One region of the Glutamicibacter sp. NPDC087673 genome, then DNA from elsewhere that is predicted to be linked to it. Evidence: predicted binding sites of a transcription regulator. Region 1 holds the regulator's gene; each other region holds the start of a gene.
The links. The regulator LexA, encoded in region 1, represses DNA repair genes until DNA is damaged. The targets are predictions, from matches to a motif close to TCGAACANNTGTTCGA.
Positions count from the first base shown of each region.

Region 2: a site for LexA is predicted at 4,300-4,315, ahead of ruvA (Holliday junction branch migration protein RuvA). Genes of this name have one in related genera too.
Region 3: a site for LexA is predicted at 3,634-3,649, ahead of ACIOTL_RS03150 (DUF222 domain-containing protein). Genes of this name have one in related genera too.

Region 1 is NZ_JBIUWB010000004.1:425,805-435,545, reverse strand. Features, by position in the region: gene ACIOTL_RS12205 (histidinol-phosphate transaminase) at 2-1,108, opposite strand; gene ACIOTL_RS12200 (LysM peptidoglycan-binding domain-containing protein) at 1,190-1,543, opposite strand; gene lexA (transcriptional repressor LexA) at 1,802-2,521, shown strand; gene ACIOTL_RS12190 (glycoside hydrolase family 76 protein) at 2,578-3,657, opposite strand; gene ACIOTL_RS12185 (ATP-dependent DNA helicase) at 3,763-5,760, opposite strand; gene hflX (GTPase HflX) at 5,753-7,414, opposite strand; gene ACIOTL_RS12175 (class I SAM-dependent methyltransferase) at 7,741-8,346, shown strand; gene dapF (diaminopimelate epimerase) at 8,416-9,351, opposite strand; gene miaA (tRNA (adenosine(37)-N6)-dimethylallyltransferase MiaA) at 9,384-9,741, opposite strand, start outside.
Region 2 is NZ_JBIUWB010000003.1:381,238-390,978, forward strand. Features, by position in the region: gene secF (protein translocase subunit SecF) at 1-221, opposite strand, end outside; gene secD (protein translocase subunit SecD) at 214-1,938, opposite strand; gene yajC (preprotein translocase subunit YajC) at 1,999-2,409, opposite strand; gene ruvB (Holliday junction branch migration DNA helicase RuvB) at 2,597-3,646, opposite strand; gene ruvA (Holliday junction branch migration protein RuvA) at 3,673-4,290, opposite strand; gene ruvC (crossover junction endodeoxyribonuclease RuvC) at 4,399-4,998, opposite strand; gene ACIOTL_RS09350 (YebC/PmpR family DNA-binding transcriptional regulator) at 5,002-5,760, opposite strand; gene pdxT (pyridoxal 5'-phosphate synthase glutaminase subunit PdxT) at 5,764-6,375, opposite strand; gene ACIOTL_RS09360 (aldo/keto reductase) at 6,535-7,368, shown strand; gene ACIOTL_RS09365 (DUF6226 family protein) at 7,412-8,047, shown strand; gene ACIOTL_RS09370 (CapA family protein) at 8,049-9,266, opposite strand; gene ACIOTL_RS09375 (M3 family metallopeptidase) at 9,343-9,741, shown strand, end outside.
Region 3 is NZ_JBIUWB010000001.1:663,636-673,376, forward strand. Features, by position in the region: gene ACIOTL_RS03120 (enolase C-terminal domain-like protein) at 1-708, shown strand, start outside; gene catC (muconolactone Delta-isomerase) at 720-998, shown strand; gene catA (catechol 1,2-dioxygenase) at 1,192-2,049, shown strand; gene ACIOTL_RS03135 (hypothetical protein) at 2,167-2,319, shown strand; gene ACIOTL_RS03140 (DUF1801 domain-containing protein) at 2,473-2,814, opposite strand; gene ACIOTL_RS03145 (hypothetical protein) at 3,068-3,568, shown strand; gene ACIOTL_RS03150 (DUF222 domain-containing protein) at 3,713-5,272, shown strand; gene ACIOTL_RS03155 (LuxR C-terminal-related transcriptional regulator) at 5,531-8,215, opposite strand; gene ACIOTL_RS03160 (MFS transporter) at 8,264-9,598, opposite strand.

The DNA of each region.
Region 1 (9,741 bases):
ATTACTTCTGCGAGCCGAGCAGTTCGGCAAGTCGTTCCAAGAAGGCTGTGGTTTCCGATTCGGTTCCTGCCGTAACACGCAAGGTTCCCGGGATTCCATTGTCGCGGATGATGATGCCGGCTTCCAACAGGCCTTCCCAAATCTTGTGGGGGTCTTCGACGCCACCGAAGAAGACGAAGTTGGAGTCGGAGACCGATGGCTTGAGGCCAAGTTCCTTCAGGCGCGCGACGATGCGGTCCCGCTGGGACTTGATGTCCTCGACCTGGGCCAACAGCAACTCGATGTTCTTCAAGGCCGCGATGGCGGTTGCCTGGGTCACTGCCGACAGGTGGTACGGCAGTCGCACCAAGCGGATGGCATCGGTGACTTCTGGCGCAGCGGCCAGGTAGCCTACGCGCGCACCGGCCAGGCCGAAAGCCTTGGACATGGTGCGCGAGACAATCAGCCGCTGGCGGCCTTCGAGCAGGCTCAGCCCCGAGGTGGTGCTGGCCAAGGAGAACTCGGCGTACGCCTCATCCACGATCACCATGCCGTTATGCTCGCTCATGGCTTCATATACCGCGGTGATGACGTCCAGGCCAAGGGCCGTGCCGGTGGGGTTATTCGGAGAGCAGAGGAAAACGATGTTCGGCTTGTGCTCGCGAACCTGTGCGGCTGCGGAATCGGCGGACAACGTGAAATCTGCGGCGCGTTCACCGGCGATATATTTCGTGTCAGTACCACTGGCAAGCAGCGGGTACATGGAGTAGGTTGGGCCGAAGCTCATCACGGCACGGCCGGGGCCGCCAAAGGCTTGCAGGATTTGCTGCAGGATTTCATTGGAACCGTTAGCGGCCCAGATATTGTCCTTGGTGAGCGAGTGGCCGAGGTAATCGGCTAGGAGTTCGCGAAGCTCGGTGAACTCGCGGTCCGGATACCGGTTCAACATTGCCGCCGCCTTGGCCACCTCTTGTGCAATGGCATCGACGACTGTCGGTGGCAACGGATGGGTGTTCTCGTTGACGTTCAGCTGGATGGGCACGTCAATTTGTGGTGCGCCATAAGGGGATAGCCCGCGGAGATTCTCACGCAAGGGCAGCTGACTCAAAAGTTCACTGCGGTCATTCACGCATCAAGTCTACGTGCGCAGCGCGCCTGCCGGTGAATCCGCTACGGCCACAGGTAACAAACTCTAAGCAGGCTGGGGAAGCTAGCCGGCAAGGACCGGAATCGACAAGGTTTCGCCAACCTGGATTTCGCTGCCGGTCAGGGCATTGAGTTCGGCGATGTGGCCCACTGCCGAGGTCACGTCGTAACCGGTGGCGTAATCCCGGGCCAGGCTCCACAGCGTATCCCCTGGAATAACGGTGACATCAACGGTTCCGACTCCAACAGGAGTATCGGCTGCGGCATGCGCGTCAGAGGCAAACATGGAGATGAAGAAAGCTGCGGCGATGGTGAGTGCGAAAATGGGCATACCCACAAGCACGGCCCATCCGCGACGGTTGATGCGGATCTTCAGTGGTGCCTGGGTCTGATTTGAGTCAAGTGCGACGGTTGCCATGACTTTGTCTCCTCAAGAAATTCAAGTGATGCGAATTTGTATTCGAAAGCGTAGATTCGAAAACTTGTTCGAACCTCGTATATCTGTTCTAACAGAGGTTTGCGGAACTTGTCCAGAAGTTTTCGAACAAATCTTTGAAAGAAGCTCGCTTATCTACTAAGATTTCGAAGTAGACGAGCAATGAAAACATCTCACCATCTAGCGCCGACAGTTTGGACTTACGAACTTTCGAATGATTGCTAGGGAAGGCAAAATCTCATGTCAGCTTCACAACGCACTCCCCGATCGAATGCACGTTCGCTGACGATTCGCCAAAAGAAGATCCTGGAGACGATCCAGCGGTCAATCGGCAAGAACGGTTATCCACCATCGATGCGTGAGATTGGTGACGCAGTAGGGCTCAAGAGCCTTTCGAGCGTCACCCACCAGCTGAGCCAGCTGGAAAAGCTCGGCTATATCCGTCGAGATCCACGCCGTCCGCGCGCAATGGAAATCCTGCTGCCTCTGCAGCTGGCCGAAGACGCCGAGAAGGCCGAAGTTTCGAAGCCGGTCGAGCCAGATGCCAGCGAAGACGCCAAGATCATTGAATTGAGCACTTCCGCTGACACCACCATGGTTCCCCTGGTTGGCCGTATCGCTGCCGGCGGTCCGATCCTTGCCGAACAGTCCGTCGAAGATGTTTTCTCGTTGCCTCGTCAGCTCGTAGGCCACGGCGAACTGTTCATGCTCAAGGTTTCCGGCGATTCAATGGTTGACGCTGCGATTTGCGATGGCGACTGGGTAGTTGTCCGCCGCCAGCAGACGGCGGACAACGGCGACATCGTAGCTGCCCTGCTCGATGAAGAAGCCACGGTAAAGACTTTCCGGCAGCGTGACGGGCATACCTGGCTGCTTCCGCAGAACTCGCGCTACGAACCAATTTTGGGTGATGCCGCAACGATCATGGGACGCGTCGTCTCGGTGATGCGCTCGCTCTAGAATACGTACGGTCATTGCGCTGGTGCTTGGCACCAGCGCAATTCTCGTTTAACCCGCTATTGGCCGGCGTTCAACTCGAATTGAGCGGCCGCCGAGAAGATCATCCAGCGTTGGATTGCCGCCGAAAGCCGGCGTGGTTCCTGGTCAGCCAGATGGCGCGCCGTTGCCATGACCAGCCTCCTGGCCTGCTCCCGGCTCCGGGCTTCCAAGCGGACATCATTACCGGCGAGGGCCAGATATCGGCAGAGTATCCCCGCGAACAGGTTGCCGTCTCCCCCGCTGTTGAACGAGAGGACCCCGGCAGCAGTTGACAGCGATTTCGTGGTGGCATCGATCAGTACTTTAGCGTGAGCCAGATCAGCAGGCTCGCCAAGCTCAAGCAATGCCCCGAGCACCAGGCCCTGGTTATAGGTGTAGACCGATGGTTCCACGGCGTGTCCCTGCGTGGTCAACCGAAGTCCGTCCAGATACAGTCCTCGCTCCACGCTGAACAGATTCTTTTCCAGCCACTGGAGAAGCTCTCGCGCGGTCTCTTTCTCCCCGGTACGGGCAAAGAACAGTGCCGCCGGCGCGTTGGCTGGCGTGTTCTTGAAATCCCGCTTTCTGGACCAGTACAGGCCGCCGTCCAGCACCCCATCCATGCCGGCATGGAGCTGCCGTCCCAGCGTCCGAACTGCCGCCTCGGCAGGACGGCTCCTGTGTCCCGTCGCCAGCTGCGTGAACTCTGACAGGCGGCCGCTGGCCAGGGCAAGCCAAGCCATGTCGTCGAAGAAGTAGTTGGGCAAGATCCCGAAGTTTCGAATTCGAATGCCGCGCAATAGGCCGTTGGCCCGGGCAAGCGCTTCGCGCGCCCGGTGTTCGTTGCCTTCGTCCCAGTACGATCGGCCCTCATCGATGATGGCATCCAGATAGTGCGCCTGCCACCAATAGTTCCACTCCGCAAGCGGGTGCGCGAAACCATTGAGATTGCTGAGCATGCTTCCGTCGCGCAACCGATGCGCTTTGCTGTAGCTCTGTCCAATCCACGTTCCGGGCAACCCCATGAGGCGATGCCCGAACCGCTGGTGGGTGTCGATCGCGGCTTGGTGCGCCAATTCCTGCATGGACTCCATGGTGCCTTCCGATTCGAGCTTCATCAGTTCTTGTCACAGACCTTAGTGCGTCTGGAAGCATCATGCTGGTACCGGTTAAAGAACTTGAGCTGTCCCGAAGGACAGCTCAAGTTCATATTCTGGCCGCGGCTATTTCCCGCCCGGGTTCAATCGCTTGAGAACACCAGTGATGACCTTCTTATCGACAGTCGGCCACATCGGCGGCAGGGTAGCTTTCAAGAAGCTGCCGTACCGCGCCGTGGCCATGCGCGAATCAAGGATCGCCACAACGCCCTTATCCCCGACCGAACGAATCAAGCGCCCAGCACCCTGGGCCAGGCGAATCGCCGCATGGGTGGCGGCAACCTGCATGAAGCCATTTCCGCCATGCTTGGCCACGTCCTCGGAACGGGCCTTGGAGATAGGATCATCCGGGCGCGGGAAAGGAATCTTGTCGATGATGACCAGCCGGCAAGAATCGCCTGGCACGTCCACGCCCTGCCACAAGGTCATAGTTCCAAACAGGCAGGTGTCGCGTTCGCTGCTGAACTGTTCGACCAGCGACTTCATGCTGGCTTCACCCTGGCACAAGATTTCCACGTCCAGGCGCTCGCGCAAGATGCTTGCCGCTTCCTCGGCGGAACGCTTGGAAGTGAACAGCGCCAAGGCGCCGCCACCGGAGGCCTTGATGAGATCTTCGATCTCATCCAGCGTCTCCGCCGCCAGTTGGCGTCCTGGCTTGGGCAGGTGCTTGGCCACGTAGAGGATGCCCTGCTTGGGGTAATCGAAAGGGCTGCCAACATCTACGCCGGTCCATGATGGAGCGCCGGCGCCCATCAGGCCCAAGGAGCCTGCTACCGAGTCGAACTGCGAGCCAATGGCCAAGGTGGCGCTGGTCAATACGACCGTGCGCCCGTCGAAGAGGCCCTCGCGCAACTTGCCGGCCACCGACAACGGTGCCACGTTCAAGGTTGCAGGCTGGCTCTCATCGGCCTCGACGTAGCCCCGGCCTTCGACAAACTCCCGCGGACGGGTGGTGTACAGGACCTCGCGGCGTTCTTCGGATTCGAGCATGCGAATCGCATCATCCATCACTGCCTGCAGCTGGGAGCGGGCAGTCTGGCGGCCGCCATCGGCCGGTGCATTGGCTTCGGGCTTGGACAGCGCCAGAGCCAGCCGGGCCTGCTCCACGATGTCGTTCAGGGCAATGCCCATGTCTTCGCGCAGACCATGTTCCAGCAAGCCTGTCGGCAACCCGGTCAACGACTTTTCCAGGCGGTTTGCGGCCTTGACCATCTCATCCGCATTGATACCGCAATGGCGCTTGGCACCGCCAGCGGCGGTAAGCACCATGCGCGAGGAGAGCGCGCCCGAAACCGAGCTGGTCACGCGATCTTGCAGTTCGTGGGCCTCATCGATGATCGCGACTTCGAAGTCCGGGAGAACCGAAAGCCCCTCGAAGGCCGAAACCGCCAGCAACGCATGGTTCGTAATGACCACGTCGGACTCGGCGGCACGTGCACGCGCCATTTCCGAGAAGCATTCGTCCGCCATCGGGCACTTCTGCGAGCCGAGGCACTCCATGGCCGAAACCGAGACCTGCTTCCAAGCCTTGTCACTAACCCCGGGCACCAGTTCATCGCGGTCACCCGTGTCGGTCTCTTCGGCCCATTCACGCAGTTTCATTACTTCGCTAGCCAGCGGCGAGTAAGTGGTGCCGGCAGGTATTGCCGGCTCGTCCATGGAAAAAAGAGTGCCTTCGTCATCCGGGTATCCGCCGCCGAGCTTGTACTGGCACAGGTAGTTCGAGCGCCCCTTGAGCAGCGCGACATCCATCGGGCGCGAGAGCTTGCCCTTGAGCGAGTCGAGTAATCGCGGTACGTCACGGCCGACAATCTGCGATTGCAGCGCCAATGTCGCGGTGGAGACGATCACTGGCTTGGCGCTGGTTTGCGCGTGGGCCAGTGCCGGAATCAGGTAGCCCATGGACTTGCCCGTTCCGGTACCGGCCTGCACCAGCAAATGCTTTTCGTCTTCCAACGCGCTGACCACGTGCTTGACCATTTCCTGCTGGCCGGTGCGCATGGCGCCGCCCATGGAAGTGACCGCGGCCTCCAGGAGCCCCAGGGCCTGCTCTTGCTTATCCATGAAGGTTGAAGGTCTCCAACTCTGCAGCAAAGGAATCGCGCACCTTGACGATCAGCCGGGTGCCCTCCTCCAGGTGTTCGCTTTCCAGGATCTCGGATTCGCTCTGGTGCAGCTTGGCGATCAAATCCCCCCGGTTGTAGGGAATGAGTACCTCAAGCTGGACTCCGGGGCGTGGAATCGAGGAACTGATCTTTTCCAGCAGCTCCTGGATGCCTTCACCGGTATGCGCAGAGACAACCACAGTGTTGGATTCCTTGTTGCGGATGCGTTCGATAACGAACGGATCAGCCACATCAGCCTTATTCACCACGATGATCTCTGGGATGTTCAACGCGTCGACTTCGCCGAGCACGGTGCGCACGGCCTGGATCTGCCCTTCGGGATCCGGATGGGACCCGTCAACGACGTGCAGGATGAGATCCGAATCGGCGATTTCCTCCAAAGTGGAACGGAAGGCTTCCACCAGCTGGGTCGGAAGGTTGGAAACGAATCCCACGGTATCGGCCAGGGTGTAGGTCAGCCCGTCTTCGGTCGCCGACTGGCGAACGGTCGGGTCCAGGGTAGCGAACAGCGCGTTCTCCACCAGCACACCGGCGTTGGTCAGTCGGTTAAGCAGCGATGACTTGCCAGCGTTGGTGTAGCCGGCAATGGCTACGGCCGGAACCTCATTGCGCTTGCGGTTGGCACGCTTGGCTTCGCGCGCAGGCTTCATGGCCTTGATCTCGCGGCGCAGCTTCGCCATGCGGTCGCGAATGCGGCGGCGGTCCATTTCAATCTTGGTTTCACCCGGTCCACGCGAACCGATACCGCCACCGGCGGCACCCACGCGGCCACCGGCCTGGCGGGACATCGATTCTCCCCAACCGCGAAGGCGCGGCAGCAGGTATTCGAGCTGGGCCAGTTCAACCTGCGCCTTGCCCTCTCGCGACTGGGCATGCTGCGCAAAGATATCCAGGATCAGGCTGGTGCGGTCGATCACCTTGACCTTGACGATATCCTCCAAGGCGCGACGCTGCGAAGGAGCCAGCTCTGCATCGACAACCACGGTATCGGCGCCAGTGGAAGCAACAATTCCGCGCAGCTCTTCAGCCTTGCCCGAGCCGAGGAAAGTCGATGGGTCCGGCTTGCTGCGGCGCTGCACCAGCCCGTCCAGGACCTCCGAGCCGGCGGTCTCTGCCAAAGCGGCGAGCTCACGCAGGGAATTCTCGGCGTCGGTGACGGTGCCGTCGCTCCAGATGCCAGCCAGCACGACGCGTTCCAGGCGCAGCTGGCGGTACTCGACTTCGGTGACGTCTTCCAGTTCCGTGGACAGGCCTGCGACGCGGCGCAGCGCACGGCGGTCGTCCAAATCTTCCTGGTCCCCGTCGAAATGGGTGAGGCCGGAGGAAAAACGGTTCAGTGCAGAGGCTTGCCCGGCGAAGATGGAACTCTCTTCTTCGCCGAAGTGCTGGACCTGCGGGCTCTGCGCATCGTCGGCTGCGAGGATTCGATCGATGGCGGCCTGGATCTGGGCATCATCCATAGATGCCGAATCGTGCTCGTGTGACTCGGAGTTAGTCATGGTCTCCTTAGAAGTACTTCGCTTTCCAGAATAGTGCGGGTGGGCCCCACTTTGCGACGTGGCGCGTTCAGTTTCGGTTGGTTCATCAAACATTCGTGGTCCTTTGCAAGGAGTAAAGGTCTATGAGCAGACAGGTGAATGCATGGTTACCGGTGAGCAAAGGCGAATGCGGGGTTCCAAAAAGAAGAACTGCCAAGAAGGGGAAATGACTTTGCTGTCTGCTGATTCATGCAGGTGGGCGCGCAAGAAGTGCACGGCCAGCTCGTGGAATCGCGGGTAACCAAGAGGATTACGTATTAGACGAAAATGAAAGTCATAGGGAAAACTCTATCAGTGATATCGTGTCGTGCCTATATCGCTTTGCTCACGTTGGAGACCCTGTTCTTTGGGGTAACCGTACTGGGCGATAAACTTTGCCTATGACCTCGGATCACTACTTCACCGCCAGCCCGGCCTCGGCAGACGAACGTCGCACCATCGAAGTCGAGCTCAATGGCTCGCTGCGCAAAGCGCAGACGGCCTCCGGCATTTTCTCCCCTGCCGGGCTGGATAAGGGCACAGCGGTATTGCTGCAGTACGTGCCGGCCCCTCGCGGACGCATCCTGGATATCGGGTGCGGCTGGGGGCCCATCACCTTGGCCGCTGCCGAGCAGTCCCCGCAGTCCGAGGTCTACGGCGTCGACGTCAATGAGCGTTCCATCGATCTGGCCCGCTTGAACGCCACGGCGTTGGGCTTGTCCAACGTTGTTGTCGGCACTCCTGAATCCGTGGATCCGAACCTGGAATTCGACACCATCTGGTCCAACCCGCCCATTCGCATCGGCAAGGATGCCCTGCATGAGCTGCTGATGCTGTGGTTGCCGCGTTTGGCGCCGGGCGGCGAGGCCTGGATGGTGGTGCAGAAGAACCTTGGCAGTGACTCGTTGCAGAAGTGGCTGGTTGAGCAGCTTCCCTCGGAGTGGAAGATCACCCGCGAAGCGACCGCCAAGGCCTTCCGCGTGCTGAAGGTAGCGCGCCCGGCCTAGAGGACCGAAGGCAAACCGCAGATCCGCTAGCCGAGCCAATCTGCGGTTCTGCGAACATCCGGATCAGTTCTACTGCGCACCGAGGATCCCGCGCGCCACCAGATCCGCGGGGCCGCTGAGGATCGTATCTTCTCCGCCGCTTGCATTGCCGCGGAATTCAACGCCGACCACGCCGCCTGGCACCGCAACAGCCCACTGGTTGATCAGCGCGGTGCTGCGCGCCCAGTAGCGTACGGCAGCTGCAGCCGCGCAGGCACCGGTACCGCAAGAGAGGGTCTCGCCTACCCCGCGTTCATGGACGCGCATCTGGACCTGGGCAACTCCGTCTTCTTCAATCAGCGGTTCGGATGGAACCACGAATTCCACGTTGGTGCCGTGGGCAGGAACGGGAGATACCTCTGGTGCCTGGAACAGGTCCAATTCTTCGAGCATTCGGGCATCGGGCAACGCCACAACGGTGTGCGGATTGCCCATGGTGATGCTCAAGGCCGGCAGGGCCTGTTCCCAGCCACGCGGCTTGACCATGGAGTCCACGGATTTTTCGGCCGCGTCCTGCTCGAAGATCAGGCCCCAAGGACCCAGGTTCACTGCGTAGCCATCGACCAGGCGGGTAATTTCCTTGACCCCTGCACGGCTGCCGATTTGGAAGCTTTGCCCCACCTGGAGGCTCACCAGCCCCTCGGCAATCAGGTAGTGCGCGAAGGCACGCACGCCATTGCCGCACATTTCGGCGATGGAACCGTCGTTGTTCCGGTAATCCATGAACCAGTAGGCCTTGGGGTTCTCCAGGAACTGCTCTTCGTATCCCGGAACCTTGGAGGTTGGCACGGCACGGATGAGCCCGTCGCCGCCAATGCCGAAGCGGCGATGGCATAGGGCCGCTACCTGTTCGGGGGTGATGTCGAGCTTTGCTTCAGGGTCTGCAACCAGTACGAAGTCGTTGCCGGTAGCGTGGCCCTTGGCAAAATGTTGTCCAGCCAGCTGTCCTAGTTCGGTGCGGTACATCAATGCTCCTAGAGTTTTCCTGCGTATGTTGGCTAGCCAATGATCTTCAGCGTTTTTTCCAGCAGTCCCGGTTCGATCGGGTTCAGCCAGTTGACCCGCTGGTCTGCATTGAACCAGGTGATCTGCCGTCGCGCGAACTTGCGCGTGGCGATGATCGTCTGGTCGATGGCTTCGGCTCGGGTGATCAGCGCATCCAAGTAGTCAATGTACTGCTGGTACCCGATGGCACGCGAAGCGGTCTTGCCTTCGCGTAATCCTTGTTCAAGAAGTCCTGCGACTTCTTCGGCTAATCCCATGGCATCCATCTTGTGCACGCGGGCCTCCAGGGCTTCGTGCAATGCATGCCGGTCATAGTTCAAACCGATCTGGATTGCCGGTGCGGCATACTCG
Region 2 (9,741 bases), on a different contig from region 1:
TCACCAATGGAGATATCGGTTTCCTGCACATCCGAAACGGTGAATTCAGAACCACCGCGGAAGTCGATACCCAGGTTGAATCCGCCCTTGACCACTGGAACCAGGATTGACAGGATCACCAGAATACCGGCGATCAGGAACCACAAGCGGTGCTTGGAGGTGAACGGGTAGGAACGCTTGCCGGTGTAGAGCTCGTTGCCCCAAGTGACTAGCTTATTCATTGTTCTCCTCCTGGGCCTTGGCCTGCGGGCTGGCAGGCTGCTCGGCCTGTGCACGGCGACGCTCGGCAATTGTCATGCGCTTGGCGGCTTCAACCGAAGCCTTGGCATTCTTCTTGCCGCGGTTTGCCTCAACGTTTTCATCGAAGCGGCGAACCTTGCCTGCACCTTGGTACAGCGGCTTGACGCCAAGCAACGATGGATCCATGCCCGAGAGCGGGTGGCCGTTGGCGAAGAACTTGGTGCGTGCCAGCAGGACCAGGGTTGGATGGGTCAGTCCGTACACGACCACGAGGTCAACGATTGCGGTCAGGCCCAGGGTGAAGGCGAAGCCTCGCACGTTGCCCACGGCAACGATGTAGAGCACTACTGCAGCCAACACGTTCACGGCCTTGGAAGCCAGAATGGTGCGCTTGGCACGCTTCCAGCCGATATCCACGGCGCTTGCCAATGGCCGGCCTTCGCGCAACTCATCTCGAACACGCTCGAAGTACACGATGAACGAGTCCGCAATCAGGCCGATGGCCACGATCAAGCCAGCCACGCCCGCCAGCGACAGGCGGTAGTTCATGCCCCAGCCAAGCAGGACCAGGCAGAGGTAGGTCAGCACACCGGCGACGAGCAGCGAAGCGATGGTCACCAAGCCCAGAGCGCGGTACTGGAACAGCGAGTAGATGAATACCAGGACCAGGCCGATAACACCGGCAATGAGGCCCGCGGTCAGCTGGTCAGCACCCAGCGTTGCAGAAACCTGGCGCTCTGACTGGATGTCGAAGCTGATTGGCAGTGCGCCGTACTTCAGCTGCTCCGCCAGCGCCTGCGAGGTGTCCTGGGTGAACCCGCCGGAAATCTGCGGACGGCCATCGGAGATCACCGCATTGGTGGTTGGCGCCGAGATGGTCTCGCCATCAAGCACGATCGCGAACTGGTTCTGCGAACCCTGCAGGGCAATCAGACGCTGCGTGGTGTCGGCGAAGATCTTGGTGCCTTCGGCATTGAACTCGATCACGACAACCCATTCGCCGGTGACCGAACCATTGACGCCGCGAGCGAGCTGCGCGTATGCGTCCTTGATCTTGTCGCCGGAGATTTCCTGTGGGCCAAGGATGTACTTGACGCCCATGTCCGTATCGCAGGAGATCATTGGCTTGGCTGGGTCCGCAGCGTCCCCGCCGCGGTCCTTGAGCTCGGTTTCGCAGTCGTAGCCTTCAAACTCCTGGAAGAGCTCTGCGGTGATCCAGTTGGTGTCCGATGGGTTCTCTGGCTTGCCCTCAGGCTTTGGCAGGTCTTCCTTGGGAGTGCGATCTTCCTCAGGGGTGGCTGCGTAGCCGCCGGTGATCAGCACCGGGCGGAACTCCATGTTGGCCGAAGCCTGGATCAAATCGCGAGTGGTCTGGTCCGGGGTGCCCGGCATCGAGACCACAACGTTGCGACCGGACTGGGTGGTGATTTCCGATTCGGTTACACCGGAACCGTCCACACGCTGGCGGATGATCTCCACCGCTTGGTCCAGCTGCTCTTGGTTGATCGCTTCGTCGCCCTGGACCCGAGGGGCCAGGATCATCTCGGTGCCGCCTTCGAGGTCGAGGGCCAGCTTCGGTCCCCATCCGGTTTTACCGTTCGCTGCACCACCCACCAACACGCCGGCTGCGATGATGAAGACGATCAGCAACCACAGCAACGCCTTGCGCGCCTGCTTAACAGGTCTGATTGATGACATCTAATGTGCTTTCTCGTTTGAGTGGCTTGGCCTTCAGGCCACCGCTATGCTGCCCGGGACTTAGGCGTTGCGCTCGTCCTTGCCCTCATCGTTCAGGCGACGCAGGGACTCTTCCGGGGTTTCGGTGGTGCTGGCGGATTCTGCTGCGCCGTCGGCCACGGCCGGGGTTGCTGCATCCTTGTCCAGGAAGGTGGCAATGGCCTGGCGGTGCAGGTTCAGCACTACGCCCGGTGCGACCTCGACCTGGACACGATCCTCTGCGTCAACGCCGACGACGGTGCCGAAGATACCCGAGTTGGTCATCACCTTGGCGCCTGGCACGGTGTTGTTCTTCAGCTTCTCCTGCTGGGCGGACTGCTTCTTGCGGCCACGGAACATCATGAAGATCAGCACTGCGAACAGCGCGACCATCAGGATCAGCGAAGGGTTGAAGCCGCCACCAGCGGCCTGAGCGATTACGAGGGGATTCACGTATTTACCTGCTAACGAATTGTTGCGATTTGATCTGAAGTTCTGGGATGCTGTTGCGGCTATTTCTGGCGTAATACAGCAAAGACGCCCCACCTCGCCCCGAAACGGGCATAGGTCGGGCGTCTTTAGTCTAATGCGTCACGGTGAACCGGCAGACCATTTACGCGGGCAGTGAAGTAATGCTTGCCTAATCCTCATCGTTTTCATAGCTTTGCGCACTGGCGAAGATCGCATCCTTTGGCATCGCCAAGCCCAAATGCGCCCAGGCTCCGGGCATGGCAATACGACCGCGCGGAGTCCGGCCCATCAGCCCTTCACGCACCAGGTATGGCTCTGCGACAGTCTCGACGGTTTCGGTTTCTTCACCCACGGCGATGGCCAGGGTCGATAGCCCCACCGGTCCCCCTCCGAATTTGGTGCACAAGGCTTCGAGCACACCCCGGTCCAGGCGATCAAGGCCACGTGCATCGACCTCGTACATGTCCAAGGCGGCGGCGGCCGCTTTGGCATCGATCTCTTCGAGCTTATGCACCAGCGCCCAGTCACGCACGCGGCGCAGCAGGCGGTTGGCGATACGGGGCGTGCCGCGGGAGCGTCCGGCGATCTCGGTGAACGCGGCCGAAGTGACGCTCAAATCAAGCATCATGGCCGAACGGCGCAAAACCAGTTCAAGCTCCTTGACCGCGTAGAACTCCAGATGGCCAGTGAAGCCGAAGCGGTCACGCAACGGGCCGGGCAATAGTCCGGCGCGCGTGGTTGCGCCAACGAGAGTGAAGGGCGGAAGCTCCAGCGGAATGGCCGTGGCGCCGGCGCCCTTTCCGACGATGATATCTACGCGGAAGTCTTCCATGGCCATGTAGAGCATTTCCTCGGCCGGCCGGGACATGCGGTGGATTTCATCGAGGAACAGCACCTCGCCTTCGGTCAACGACGAGAGGATCGCGGCCAAGTCACCGGCATGCTGGATCGCTGGGCCGGAGGAAATGCGCAATGGCGCATTCATCTCGGCGGCGATAATCATCGACAAGGTGGTCTTGCCCAGGCCCGGCGGGCCAGAGAGCAGAACGTGATCCGCGGTGCGTTCGCGGATTTTCGCTGCTTCGAGCACCAGCGAGAGCTGCTGGCGCACTCGGGACTGGCCCACGAAGTCGTCGAGGTTCCGCGGGCGCAGGGCCGCTTCGATTACCCGTTCCTCGGGTTCGCTGCCGGCATTCGTGAGCCCGGTGGAGTCATTCATGATCAGTTGATCCTCTCGCAGACCGCTTAGGCGCGGGTTCCGCTGGACATGCTGCGCAGTGCAGCACGCAAGATTTCTGCGACGTTGCCGGTGGCAACGACATCTGGATCAGCCTTGGACAGCGATTTCAGGGTGCTGGTTGCATCCTTTTCGCTCCAGCCCAGGCCGGTCAGCGCCTCGATCACCTGCGGTTCCCAGACGCTCGCGTTGCCGCCGCCGGAAACCGGGGCCGCTGGCGCGCCGGTCGGGATCAGCTTGCCGTTCAGTTCCAGCACGATGCGGCTCGCGCCCTTGGGGCCAATGCCCGATACCTTGGTGAAAGCGGCGGTGTCCTTGGTGTTCGCCGCGATGCGGACTTCCTCCGGAGAGTGCACCGCCAAGATGGCCAAGCCGGTGCGTGGCCCGATGCCCGATACGGAAACCAGGACCTCGAAGACATCGCGTTCCTCAGCGGTGGCGAAGCCGAAGAGGGTCATCGAATCCTCGCGGACCACCATGGAGGTGAATACCGTTGCCTCGCGTCCTGCCTGCAGGGTGGACAGCGTCCCGGGGGTGGCATTGACCAGCATCCCGAAGCCGTTAACGTCAATTACCGCGGTATTCAGGGCTACCGCCTGCACGGTGCCGGTCAATGAGCTGATCATGCCACTCCTTGGGATATATGTTCGATCGAACCCAGTTTATCGAAGATACCTACGAATATCGATCCGCCGCGTTCCCCGGTGGGTCGGGGCCGCTGCCGTGCTGGCCGGCTAGCGGCGCACTGCACGGCGCTTGGCCGACGCCTCGGCGGCAATCCACGCCTGCTGCGCACCGGTCAGCTGCGACGAACCACCGGCATTAGCCGCGGAGGCCGAGGCATTCGAGCCGGTGGCCGCACCGCGCCAGCCGTGGGTAATCGCCAAGGCCACCGCATCAGCGGCGTCGGCAGGCTTAGGCGGTTCATCGAGCCGGCAGATCTTGGCAACCATCTTGCCGATCGCCGCCTTGGTGGCCTGTCCCGAACCGGTAACCGCCGCCTTGACCTCGGTCGGCGTGTGCAGGGCCACGGGTATTCCGCGTCGCGCTGCCGCGGTGATGACAACGCCGGTGACCTGCGCGGTGCCGATGACCGTGGAGACGTTCGCCGATGCGAACACGCGTTCCAAGGCGAGCACATCGGGCTGATGCAGATCCAGCCATTCGTCGATGGCGTTGGCGATCTTCAAGAGCCGGGCATCGAGCGGAGTGCCCGGAGGGGTGCCGGCGACGGTGACGTCCACCAGCGAAACTTGCCTGTTTGCAGCGACGTCGACCACGGCAAGACCGCAACGGGTCAGGCCGGGATCGACGCCAACAACACGTAAGGCCAAGCCTTACTGCTCTTCGTCCAGCGCGGCGCGAACCTCGTCGGACAGATCAGCGTTGGTGTAGATGCCCTGGACATCATCCAGTTCTTCCAGCGCGTCGTAGAGCTTGAGGAACTTGCGAGCTCCTTCAACGTCCAGGTCGACCTTCATCGATGGAATGAATTCCATTTCGTCGGACTCGTAGGCGATGTCCGCTTCATCCAGCGCAGCGGCCACAGCGCGCAGGTCCGAAGGGTCGCAGACGATGGCGAAGTTCTCGTCCTCGTCCATGATCTCGTCGGCACCGGCGTCCAGCACGACCATCAGCAGGTCGTCTTCGGTCAGCTCGCCCTTGGGCAGGCGGACAACGCCCTGGCGGTTGAACAGGTAGGCGACCGAACCCGGGTCGGCGATGGTGCCGCCGTTGCGGGTGATGCCCACGCGCACCTCGGAGGCTGCACGGTTCTTGTTGTCGGTCAGGCACTCGATCAGCAGGGCCGAGCCCTGCGGGCCGCGTGCTTCATAGATGATCTCGGTGTAGTCGACGACCTCGCCGGTCAGGCCAGCGCCGCGCTTGACGGCGCGGTCGATGTTGTTGATCGGCACGGAGTTCTTCTTGGCCTTGCTGACAGCAAGTTCCAGTGCCGGGTTGCCGGCCATGTCGGCGCCGCCGGCACGGGCGGCAACTTCAATGCCCTTGATGAATTTTGCGAAGGCCTTGGCGCGCTTGGCGTCGATCGCGGCCTTCTTGTGCTTGGTAGTTGCCCATTTGGAGTGGCCTGACATGCTTTAAGCGTCTCCTCGCGTGAGATTGATGAAAAATTGGTGGATAGCGGTGCTGCCGGTGACTTCCGGGTGAAAGCTGGTTGCCAACAATTTTCCCTGGCGTACTGCAACAATTCTACCCTGTTCGTGATCCGTCCCCGCTTGAACGGTGCTGATCACTTGCACGTCCGGGCCAATTTGCACGGCTTCCGGTGCGCGGATGAACACCGCTTCGAGATTTTGCCCGTTGAAGTCCAGCTGGTGCTCGAATGAGTCGATCTGGCGCCCGAACGCGTTGCGCTTGACCGTCATGTCGATGCCGCCGAAGCTTTGCTGTACCGCGCCATCTCGCGAGATTGCAGGGTTCTCGATGCGATCGGCCAGCATGATCATTCCGGCGCAGGAGCCGTAGGCTGGCATGCCTGCTGCGATGCGCTCCTTGATGGGACCAGCTAGCCCGTAGTTGCGGGACAGCCGGTCAATCACCGAGGACTCGCCGCCGGGAATCACCAGCGCGTCAACCTGCTCCAAATCGACGACGGTGCGCACCATGTGCGTGCGCTGCCCGAGCCGTTCCAAAGAGGCCAGATGTTCGCGGAAATCCCCTTGCAGAGCGAGGACGCCTATTTTCGGCATGGTTCTAACCTTCATGGTGTTCAGTGGTTGGCAGCACGAAAAATGCGCCGAAATAACGTTAAACCCAGAGACGCCGTGGTCCTGTTTTGTTTCCCGGTGTGTCGCGGATTCTTCGACGCCGCCTCCCGGCAAGTGGTGGAACTTGGTAGGTTCAAGGACATGATTGCTGATATTTCTTCCCTCGAACTTGCCGGCGGCGTGAGCATGCCCTCGATCGGTTTGGGCACGTGGCCCATGCGTGGACACGAGGCGGCCGCAGCGGTGCTGTCCGCCCTCGACGTGGGCTACCGCCGCATTGATACAGCGGAGAACTACGAGAATGAGGACGCCGTGGGCAAGGCCCTGGCACAGAGCCGGCTTCATCGCGATGAAATTTTCGTAACCACCAAATTCAACAAGCAATGGCATTCGACCCAAGGCGTGCGCCAGGCGTTGGAGAACTCCCTGGACCGCTTGGGTCTTGAGTATGTGGATCTGTTCTTGATCCACTGGCCCAACCCCCAGCAGAACACCTATGTCGAAGCCTTCACTGAGCTGGGCAAACTAGTAGACGAGGGCAAGATCCGGGCTGCGGGAGTCTCGAACTTCAAGCCCTACCAGCTGCAGAACGTCCTGGATTCGGGGCTCGTGCCGGCGCTGAACCAGATCCAGGTTGATCCTGAACGGCAAAGCGTCGATTGGCAAGGTTTCAACACCGAGCATGGCGTTCGGACCGAATCCTATTCCCCGCTGGGACGCAAGAAATCTGGACTCCTTTCACATCCTGCCCTGGTCCGGATCGCCCAAGCGCATGGGAAGAGCAGCGCGCAGGTGACCTTGCGCTGGCATGTCCAGTCCGGGCGGGCAGCGGCACCGAAATCGGCAGACCAGCGGCGGCAGAGCGAGAACCTGGACATTTTCGACTTCCAGCTCACCCAGGCGGAAATGGCCGCCATCAATGCCATGGATACCGGTGCTGGCCCCTTCACCGATTCGGATGAGTTCGGGCACTGAATTCCCGCAATACCTGCATGCGGCAGAAACGGAGAACCCAAACATGCTTCACGGCTACCAGCGCCCAGATATCGAAGTGGCGGATTACTTCGACGAGCACGGTGCGCTGATCCCCTATGGCCAGCGCTGGGATGAGCAGCCTCCAGCGGAGAGCTATTCGCTGACCTCCCATGTGCAACGCTTTGCCCCGGTGCCGCAGGTAGCCCAGGCGTTGCTGGATTGCCTGCGCGAGCAGTTCGAGGTGCGTTGCTTCGAAGATCCCGGGCTGGCCAGGCAAATGCGGATTCAACCGGGCCATGTGGTGCGCTCTGTTCGCGTATTTCCGATGGATTCGCGCTGCGCGCCACTGGGCATGGTCTTCACCACGTTTCCCGCGGTGCACCTGGAGCTCGGCGCGTTGTACCGCGCGACATTTCCGCCGTGCGGCTGCGATGGATGCGACGAAGTTGTCCCAGAAATCCTTGAGGAACTCGAGATCCAGGTGAGTGCCGCCGCGTCCGGAGGATTCGGCGAGTTCCTGGATCGAGGCATGGACCGCCTCGTGCACTGTTTCGACGTTGACCGGACAGGATTCGGCGAGCAGTCCCGCGGCCTTGAAGACATATCGCCGGCACGGCTAGCCAGAGCACGCGCAATTCTTCCCTCAAGCCGCGTGTGGGCACCTTGGCCATTGCGCTAGGTCAGTCCAGCGTCCACTCTCGAAGTCCGTCGTCGAATGCGCCATAGGCATTCACTGTGGCCTCGCTGCGCTTCAAGGAGGCTTTTGCTTCATCTTCCCGTATGCATCCAGCAGCATCGAAGACTTGGCACCAGGCCACAGGTTCATTTGAGAGCTGGTGCGGTACCCACCGCAATTCGCTGACATCCCATTCGCCGGGCGCTCCCTGGGTAAACGTTGCCTTTACGCTGATGCCTTCGCGGTTGAGAATGGTTGGTGTGGCGTGTTTTGCCACGGAATTGCCCAAACCGTAGACGATCCAGGTTCCGTCGTGCTTCTCAATGGGCAATACCGAGTGGGTGTGGTGCATGTAGATGAAATCGAAGACACCGGACTCTGCCAAGGCTCGACCGAGCCTTTTCTGGGACGCTGTCGGTTCGGTGCTGTATTCAGCCCCATCGTGCACGGCAGCCACGACGATGTCCGCTCCCGCCTTGCGCGTTGCCTTGCCCCTGGCGATCAGTTGCTGCGCATCCACCCCGGTATCGACTTGCCAGTCAGCTTCTTCCGGCAAGCCATTGAGCGAATAGGTGCTGGTTACTACACCGAGCTTCACGCCTTCCATGTCCAGGATCGATGGCTTCTCGGATTCTTTTTCACTGCGGTAGGAGCCGGTCGCGAAAAGCCCATTCGCTTCCAGAGCGTCCAGCGTTCGCTCTACTCCGGCCGTCCCGGCATCTACCGTGTGATTGGTGGCAGTGGTGCATCCGTCGTAGCCAATAGCGCCGAGGTCGGCCAGGATTCGATCTGGGACCGTGAACCGCGGATACCCCGAATACGGAGGGACACCAATCGGTGTTTCCAGATTGCATAGCGCCACATCTGCGTCCTGGACATAGGGTGCCAGGCCCGCAAGCAAGGGGCTGAAATCGTAGTCGCCGCCGTTGCCCGTTTCCGCTCCAGCCGCTTGCTTCGCTTCATCCAATAGCTGCGGATGCAGCAGTACATCGCCGGTAACCATCAGCGATAGCTCTTCGGGCGCCGAAGGTGCGGCCGAGGCATCCGCTATGGCTGAACTCGGAGCCGGTTCCGGCGAGGCAGGATCGCTGGCCTGGACGGAAGGCTGCGGGGTTGCTGGTTCTGCGTGATCGCTTGGGACTGCAGAGCAACCGCCAATCAGCAATGCGGCCAGCAGCGTTGAGCTCAGCGGAAGAAATGCAGGCAGTGCACGTTGGGGCATGCATCGAGCCTAGCTCAGCTGGGCATCTGGGGTGTAAATGCAAGCTAAATCACGTTTTCCATGAAAACCTAGGCCTATGCAAAACCCGCTTCTGACTCCCAGTACCAGGCCCTACCAATGGCCAGCCTTCGACCAGCTCACCGCTGAGCATTACCTGGAGGCAGTCCGGCTCGGCGCAGCCGAACAGCGTGAGGAGCTGCAGCGCATCATCGACGATGCCCAGGCTCCCACTTTTGAGAACACTTTCTTGGCGCTGGAAGCCAGCGGGCAGACCCTGCGCCGTGCGCTCATGACGTATTTCTCGGTGATTTCCGCCCACGGCACCGAAGATCTGCGGGCGATTCAGTCGGATATTTCTTCGATCTGGACTAGGCAAGAAGATGAGATTTACCTAAACCAAACCTTGTACTTGCGTCTACAAGCTTTGAATTATGAGGGTCTCCAGGGTGAAGATGCCCGTCTAGCCGAGCAAACG
Region 3 (9,741 bases), on a different contig from region 1:
CCCGCCCAGGCGCTGCTCGACGAGGCCCTGCGCTTCGGCGAGCAGTACAGCATCACCACCTTCAAGCTCAAGGTCGGCCGCCGCCCGCTCGCCCTGGACATCGAGGCCTGCCGCGTGCTGCGCGAAGGGCTGGGCGAGGACGTGGAGCTCTACCTGGACGCCAACCGCGGCTGGAGCGCGAACGAGTCCATGGAGGTGCTGCGCCAGACCGAGGGCCTGGGTCTGACCATGCTCGAAGAGCCGTGCGATGCCAAGGAAGCGATGAGCCGACGCCGCCTGGTCGAACGCTCCCCGATCCCGATCGTCGCCGACGAGTCCGCGCCCACCGCGGGCGATGCCTCGCGCGAGCTGCTCTCCGGCGGAGCGAACGCGATCTGCATCAAGACCGCCCGCTCGGGCTTCACCGAAGCCACCGAAATCCTGGGCCTGTGCACCGGGCTGGGCGTGGATGTCACCATGGGCAACCAGATCGACACCCAGGTCGGCTCGCTGGCCACGGTGACCTTCGGCGCGGCCTTCGAAGCCACCAGCCGCCGCGCCGGCGAACTGTCCAATTTCCTGGACATGGCCGATGACCTGCTCGCCGAGCCGCTGCAGATCGTCAACGGCCGCATTCCGGTGCGCACCGTGCCCGGCGTGGGCGCCGCCATCGACGAATCCAAGCTGGCGCGCTACCGCCAGGACCACGTGCTTTCCACCTCGAACTAAAGGAGATCCCCATGTTGTTCCTCGCCCGTATGGACGTTGTTTTCCCGGACCACCTGACCAATGAGCAAGTCGCTGACTTCCAGGCCCGGGAAAAGGAGTACTCCGCAAGCCTGCAGCGCAGCGGCAAGATGCAGGGCATCTGGCGCGTGGTCGGCGAGTACGCGAACCACTCGCTGTACAACGTCGAATCCAACGACGAACTGCACGAAATCCTCAGCGGCTTCCCGATGTACCCGTACATGAAGATCAAGGTCACCGCGCTGGCCAAGCATCCGAATTCGCTGGCCTAGGACTTTTCCGGACCGGCGGATTCCCTCCGTGTCCCAGCCCACAAGCATTGATATTCAAAACGTTCCAATGACCACCAAATGAGTATTTCACTTGGCATAGACGCTGCACTACATTGAATATCAATCACCCGGGATGATGGGGGTCACAGTATGGATCCGCATCCGCCACACCACATAATTTAGGGGAGTCACCATGACCACTGAAACTCCAGCAGACGCAACTGCAGCCAAGTCCGGCAACGCCGCCACCGACAGCTTCCGCAACTCCGGCAAGCTCGGCAGCATCGCGACCTCCACCGAGCGCGTGAACATGCTTGCTTCCAAGCTCGTCAAGGCCGCCAACGACATCATCCTCGAAGAACGCGTGAGCTACGACGAGTTCAATGCCCTGAAGGCATGGTTGATCAAGGTTGGCGACGACGGCGAATGGCCATTGTTCCTGGACGTGTGGCTGGAGCACTCGGTGGAAGAGGTCGCCACCGACCACCGCGAAGGCAACAAGGGCTCGATCGAAGGCCCTTACTACGTGCCCGAAGCGCCTTCGCAGAACACCCCTGCCACCATCTCGATGCGCGAGGACGAGAAGGGCACCAACCTGCTCTTCCAGGGACAGGTCCGCTCAACCGACGGCTCGGCGCTGAAGAACGCCAAGATCGAGCTGTGGCACGCAGACGAAGAGGGCTTCTACTCGCAGTTCGCTCCTGGCATCCCCGAGTGGAACCTGCGCGGCACCTTCATTGCTGACGAGGAAGGCAACTTCCAGATCAACACCATGCAGCCAGCCCCGTACCAGATCCCGACCGACGGTGCCTGCGGCCAGCTGATCGCCGCCGCCGGCTGGCACGCGTGGCGCCCAGCGCACCTGCACCTGAAGGTCTCCGCCGAGGGCCACGAGCTGCTCACCGCCCAGCTGTACTTCCCGGGCGATGCGCACAACGACGACGACATCGCCACCGCGGTGAAGCCGGAACTGATGCTCGACGTGCAGCCAGCAGCATCGGGCAACGGCAAGCAGGTCACCTACGACTTCGTGCTCGACCCTGTGAAGTAAGCCCCAGCGCGCCTCAACACGGCGGGGGACCAGTCCACATTGGCCGGACCCCCGCCGTTGCCGTACCCGGAACCTCGCCGAACGGGCCAACACCCGCCAATCCAATGGGAGTGCAGCATGAATGCTTCAACACTGAACGATCCAGCCGGGAAGTTCCAACCCCAATCCATCGCGCACCGAGCTGCCGATGCCAACGAACCCCAGAACCACTGGGCCTGGACCGGATGGATGCCAGAAGAGGAGCACGGCATCTCGATGCTTGCCGCCTAGGCTTCTGTTCCCAGCGCTACCGACGCGAAGTGGAAGGTCCCGACAGCAATGGCGCTGCCGGGACCTTCGGCGCACTTGAGGACGGACTCCAGGCAATGCGGCTGCCTGCAGCGGGCGCACTGTTCATCTTGCGGCCAGCTAGCTTGCTCGGGATCAGCCCGCGGCCTTCGTCACCAGTTCCCGGATCCTGTCTTCCGTTGCAGAATCCAGCGAGGTGATAGTCCATGCAACTGGATGCATGCGGGAGCCTTCCTCGTAGGCTGGATTCACGACTTCTCCAAAACCGAAACCTACGAAGTCCTTGTCAGGCTTGATGTAGCAGACGTCTTTGCCATCCCGGACGTAAAACGGAAGTCCCCAGCGGACGATCGGCTCCAGCGATGGTGCACTCTGCATGATTATGGCGTGAAGCCGTTCGGCAATCTCGCGATAGGGTGCTGGAGCTGTGCTGAGCTTGGCCAGAACTGCGGCGTCGCCTTTTTTGGTGAAGATCATCCCTAGTCTCCTTCTAACGGTTGGCGCTGCATTGCGGCGCTGGGTGATGTCGCTCGCGCGATCGCTTTGGGCTCCCGATCGGCCCATAATGCACCTTACCGACTAAGGGCATCTGATTCACGGATTCTTGCACTGGAATACAGGCAGCTGGCCTCAGGACAGCTTGATCGTGCAAGGACGTAGCATGGGCGCCCAACTCATACGCCTATTGATTTTACCGCTGAGTTGACTAGTGCACTGTTAGGCTACTGACATGCGTAAACTTCTAGCTATCTCCGGGTTCGCCATGATCATGGCTTACGCGGCTTACGGCTCACTGCTCATGAACAATTGGGCCGTGACCGCAGCAAGTGGACTCTCCCTCGATGAAACCATTTCCGAGATGGCCTCAATGGACCAGAATTACGACTCGCTTGGAGGGTGGGTCTTCGCAGCCATTGGAACCGCCCTCGCCATCTCTTGGCTCGTTACGGTAGTTTCCGCCGGACGCAAGCTGCCCGCCTGGGCGGCTATCGGAGCTTGGAGCCTGATCATTGCCTTAGGCGCACCAGCCTATTTCTTCGCTTCCTTCGCCAATATGAACTCGGTGGGCGACACCTTTGCCGATTGGAACGCCGATGCCGCCGCGGATCTAGCCGCACCCCTGTACATGGCCAGCGTCCTCGCCTTTGCCATACTCGCAGCCATGGCAGCCCTTGGCATCCGAACTGCCTTCACCCGTCCGCCGCGCCCCCTGCATCCAACTAGCAACTAGCACGGCACCCATTACTGCCTTCCCTGGTCCAGCGATTTTCGCGCCGGAATCACGCTTAATCGCATTCGTATAAACTTTCTAGAACTTATCCACAATTGGTTTCGAACCAGAAGATACTGTCGATAATCTGCGCGAACGTTAACTATGACTATTCCCGCATATCTAGACGATCACGACGATGAACATCGCCTTCCACTGCGCCCGCCGGGCACCCGCATGGAGTCGCACAGAGCGTCAGCGCTCGACGCCCATCGCGAGCATCAGTTGTTCTTCGGACCCATCAAGCAGGTTGCCGACGAACTATTCAATGCGGGCCCCGTGGATGGGCCCGGAGACGCATTGGAGCGCCTGAAGAAACTCCAACGCCTGATGAGCAGCGCTGAAGCCGCTATCTGCGTTTTGCTGGCAGACGGAGTCGAGCAGGTCAGCGCGTCTTTCAATGACCTGATTGCCACCGAGCATGCCCACACTCCAGACGAAGAAGCCGAAGCCAGCAAGAGTGCCGAATACTATGGCATAGACCGTGGCAGCGAGCAGGTCATCAACTCCAATTTCGTAGCTGAGTCAGCTGTCGCATTGCGCGAATCCGTCCGTAAAGCCAGCAAACGGATGTTCCATGCCAAGGGCTTGCGCCACGCCTGCAAAGCCACCCTTGCCGCGCTCGCTGCAGGTGAGATTACCGTTAAGGCCGCCCACGACATCGTCAAATACTCGCAAGACCTTTCCCCGGAGCAGGTCGGCCGCATGGAGGAAAATTTGCTGCCTCTGGCAAGAACAGCCTGCGACGAAACCGTCTACCAGCGGGCCCGTCGCTTTCACGACCGGATGAATCCCAATTCGGCAGAGAACCGGCAGAAGAACGCATTCGCAGCCCGTAATCTCAAGGTGTGGAATGAGGAGAATGGCATGGCTACCTTGCAGCTGCATCACCGAGCTGATGTCATCCATTCGATTCGCAACTCGATAAAGCAGGCAGCCGCCCAGATCACTGATTCCAAGGATCTGCGCACGCAAACGCAGGTTGAAGCCGATGTGCTTGCGGACGTGTATCTGCATGGCTGGCCCGGAACGGAAGGCATGCCGCTGAAGCCACGGGTTGCCATCACGATCCCAGCCATTGAAATGCTCGTGAATCCCGCTCGCGCCCTCGCTGATTTGGAAGGTTACGGGCCGATCCCAATCGGCGTAGCGTTGGAAATCGCCGCGGATGCTCCGTCGTTCCAGCGCGTTCTGACCGACCCGTGGACGGGAGCCGCAATTGATGTGGAGCCCAAGAAATATCGGCCTTCCCAGGGGTTGCGCGATTTGCTGCGTTACCGCGACCAGCATTGCGGTTTCCCTGGTTGCCGCCGCCTGCCCGATCGTTCGGAAATTGATCACATCGAAGCGTATGGACAGGGCGGCCACACTACCCGGCAGAACACCCATCTCTTGTGCAAGCAGCATCAGATGTACAAGCACGCGCTTGGCTGGAAGGTCTTCGCTTGCCCGGATGGCTCCAAGACGTGGGTATCTCCGCACGGGCTGCGGTCAATCACGGTTCCCGAGAGCGTGGACAACGTGGAGAAATTTGATCATGTCAACGATCATTGTCCTCAACGTCCCCAGGAGGCTGCGGCCTGCAAGGTGCAATTGACCCCCGAAGTGCGGCGAGTACTGGGGCTCGGCCAAGATGAGGGCCTGCCCGGAACCGGAACCAGTTAGAGCCAGTACCTGATTTGGGTTTCGAGTGACAAATTTTTTCAGTCACTAGCACCACCACACCACCCATACTTCGCAGGAGCAACGGCTTTGAGTCCGGTTGCATTGCTGGCCGCGGCCTGAATCAAGAATCCCGGCCGCGTTCGATTCAAGCGATTCGTGCTGAATGAAAAAAATCTACAGTCACAGGGCGCAGGTCAACTCGAACTCCGCATGGTTTCGCTGCCCTCGGGAATGAAAATTTTTCTCAGTCGAAAGGCACTATCCTTCAAGGTCGAAACGCGCCAGCGCAGCAAGCTCAGTACGGTTTGAGACCGCCAGCTTCGTGTAGATCTTGGTCAGGTGGTACTGCACTGTCTTGGTGCCTATATACAGCTCTTCAGCGACACGTCGATTGCTTGCACCTTCGCAAACCAGCTTGGCCACGGCTTGTTCCTGCGCCGTCAGCGTCGACCAGTCAGCACTCTCCCTGCGCAGCATCCCGGTTCCGCTTGCCTGGAGCTCACGAGTGCAGCGGTCGATGTACACGGATGCATCGAAGTGCGTGAAAATCGCCAGCGCGCGGGTCAACGGCGCAACGCATTCGGCTCGCTTGCCGGCTCGGCGCAGGCATTGCCCGTAGTAGAAATCAATTTTTGCCCGGTGGTAGACCGACCCGATGCCTTCCAAACGGCGGATGGCATCTTCAAAGGCCAAACGGGCTGCGTCGATATCACCGCGGGCTGCCAGCAAGGTGCCTTGCACGCTCAGGAATCGAGCGGCTCCGCTCTGGTGGCCTGAAGCGAGAGCACTCTCCAGCAACGGCTGTACGAATTTTTCTGCTTCATCCAGGCGTTCGCAACGGATTAGCGCCATGGCGTATGTATCCTGCCAGGTCCAGAAACCTGCTTGGTCGATGCCCTGCGTACGGTCCAGCCGAAGCAATGGTTCCAGCGTCCGCACAACCTCTTCATGGTTTGCCTGCGCCCGGGCAATCTCGGCCCGCGCCATCCGGTAAGGCATCTCCATAATGGCATAGCTGCCGGTGCGTGCCCACGACTTGCGTAGGTGCAGATCCGCCTGCTCCCAATTGCCGCGCAATGCGTGAATCTGCACCGCGGTCAGCTGGATCAGCGGACGCAGGATCTGGATTTCAGAACGCTCCTGCAGGGACTGCGCGGATCGAACCGTCTCCAGCGCTTGGTCCCAGTCGCCCATGAGGAATTCAGCGCGCGCCGACCAGGCTTTGGCCCACAGCGAGATGCGCAGGGAACCATCGCTGAAGTCCGTGGAGCTGGCTGCGGAGAGCTCGTGCCGGGCTAGCTCCACGCGATCGGTCGCGAGGTAGACCCAGCCCAGTGACATTTCCGCGCGCTGGCGCTGTGCTCCCGCCGGAAGGGTGGCCAGCAGGTCCATCAAGACCTGTTCCCCCTCATCAGCCCGGCCCATCATTGCCAGGCCGAGCCCTTGGATGGCTGCGTTCTCAATGGCCAGCGGGCTGCCCACCTGGGCAAGGCGCAGCGATTGCTCAGCCCAGTCAATGATCTTCTGCCCGTTCAAACGGCACAGCGAATCGAGGACTTGGCGTTGGGCGATCGCGGCCATCACATCGTTGTCCTGATGCTGGACCGCGTTCTGCCAGGCACTGGACAGCCAGCGCTGCGCGGTGTTGGCGCGGCCTTGCAGGATCGAGATGTATCCGGAAAGCACGTCCCGTTCCGGACTGCTTTCCAAGCTCGAAAGCTGATGCGCGAAGGTTTGCGCCCGCGGCAGCTCGCCGGCGGCGACAATCGCATCCACTGCGTTGAGCAGCAGGGAGTCGCGGCGCATCGGTTCCGGGGACAAGTGCATGGCCCTGAAGTACGCGGTAGCCGCCGAAGACCACTCGCCCCGCTTGCCTTGGGACCGCGCGTAGTCTTGCAGTTCCATCGACAAGCTGCCATCGGGCAGGATGCTCGCATCGGCCCGATGGCCCAGCTTGGCCCCCTGGTCCTCGACGATGTCCGCGGCGCAAGCATGCAACCGGATGCGGGTGCTCAGCGGGATCTGATGGTAGACAGCCATTTGGGTCAATGCGTTCTCGAACCCGAGCCGCACCTTCCCGCTATGGCCGTGGGTTTGCGCCAGCGAGGAGTCGAGAATCTGCTGGATCGGCAGCAGCGGATCATCCTCGCCCACCAGCTTGGCGATATTGTCGATCCGGGCCTGCGCGCCGAGCACCGCGGCCGCTTCCAGCAGCGCCCGCGCCCGCGGTTCCAACCCCTCCAATAGCTCGATGACGTGCAAGGACAGGGCGCGAGGGGCAGGCGGCCAGCGGTCGAACTGCTCCCAGCTGTGCTCCGGATTCTCCTGGGCCAGCTCGATGACCACCTGCAGGTTGCCCTCGGTGTAGTCCACCAGCTGCTCGACGGCCATGGGCGGCAGGTCGATCCCCGTCCTGGCGCAGATAATCTCGCGCGCATGCGTTGGATCGGGCACTTGAAGCTGCAGGATCTGCAATTGGCTGTCGGCCAGGAATTCACGGGTTTCCGGTGAAAGCCTGGCCAGGTTCTGGTCGCGCATCACCAGCACGATGAGTACCGGTTCATTGCGCAAGCGGCGCCAGGCGTAGTGCAGCGCCTGGAAGCTCAGGTCATCGACCCATTGTGCATTTTCCAGCACCAGCACACGGGGTTGCGGCGCCTCCCTGCGCAGGTATTCCAGCAAGGCCTCGCCCAGCGCCCCGGCCGAGCCTGCGTGGCTGCGTTGCAGCAACGGGCCCAAGGCGGCTCCGGGCTGCGCGGTTTCCCAGCGCGAAGCGGTCACCAGCTGCACCGATTGGCTGGCCAACCGGGTTAGCAGCGCCTTGATGATCGTGCTCTTGCCGCTGCCGCGCGGACCCTTCAGCACGGCCAGGGTACTGCCAGTTTGCTGGACTTCGCGGGAAAGGCCGATGAGCGCATCCTGGCCCTGCTGGGCACTGAGCATGGCGTTCACCAGCCTTCCTGCGTCGCCGCGTTGCGTTTCGATGTGCTGCTACTTCCCTGCTCCCGCGGCAGCCAGCTCTTCTTGCGCGCTGCGCTGCGCGGCCGAACGGGTCATCGGGACGCAGGTGGTGACCAGCGTTCCAACGATAGCAACTGCGGCGAAGACATAGAATGCGGTTCCCGGGGAAACTCCCGCCGAAAGCAGCACTCCGCCCAGCAGCGGGCCGAAGATCCCGCCCAGCCTGCCGAATCCGGCGCACCAGGCCACCCCGGCCCCGCGGGCGGCACTGTGGTAGTAGTTCGACACAAATCCGTAGATCAGCACCTGCGTGCCGATGGTTCCCACACCTGCCACTGCCACCAGGGACAGCAGCAAGCCCAGCGGGAGCTTGAGGGGCAGCAGCACCATTGCCAGCGCGGCCAGGAAGAAGGTCAGCGCCACGACCTGCTTGGGGCCGACGCGGTCGGCGGCCACCGAAGCCAGCAGCCCGCCGAAGACCGCGGCGAGGTTCAGCACCAGCAAGAAGAGCAGCGAATGGGACTTGCCGTAGCCTGCCTGCTGCATGATTTCCGGCATCCAGGTGTTCAGCCCATAGGTCAGCAGCAGTCCGGCGAAGCTCATCATGCCCAGCAGTGCGGTAGGCAGCGCGTAGCGCCTGGTGGCCAGCGCGGCGAAGCCGACACGTTCGGCCTTCAGCTGCCCGGCATCGGCGTCGCTGGGAAGTTCCAGCAGCATTCCGGTGCGCGCAGCCACCTCGCGGGCTTCGGCCACGCGGCCGCGGGAGAGCAGCCACTGCGGGGATTCGGGCAGCTTGAACCAGGCCATCGGCAGCAGGAACAGCAGCGGCAGCGCGCCGATGAGGAACAGCCCGCGCCAGCCGATCACGTCGCTGAGCACCATGGCCAGCAGCGAGGCGAGCACGCCTCCGGCCGGCACGCCCGAGTAGACGATCGCGTTGTAGTAGTTGCGGCGGTTCTTCGGGGCGAACTCGGCCACCACCGCGCCAGCGGTGGCCACGATCGCACCCACGCCCATGCCGGTGAGGAAGCGCAGGATGCCGAACCACAGGGTGTCGGGGGCCAGCGCGGTCAGGCCCATGCCGACGGAGAACCAGATGATGCCGGTGATCATCGCCTTGCGCCGGCCGATGTAGTCGCCGATCGCGCCGGTGGACAGCGCACCGACCATCACGCCGAGCAGCGCGTAGCTGCCCAGCAATCCGGCGGCGGCTTCATCGAGCTGGCCGAGCTGGCTGGGGTCCGCCAGCAGCGTGGAGACGATGGTTCCGAAAACCACCAGGTCGTAGCCGTCGAAGATCAGGGCGATGGCGGCGATCACCACCACCCAGCGCACGGCGCCATTGGCGGCGTTGCTGGATGTCATTGGGCTGGTATTCACGTGTTTTTCCGTTCGTTTGCGGTGACCGGGGAACCTCGTTGTTCCCCGGAAAATACGTGCCCGGCGCTGGAAGCACGGCCGGGATGGTGCTGGATGGAACAAACGGCCCGTGATCACGAGCCGTTTGT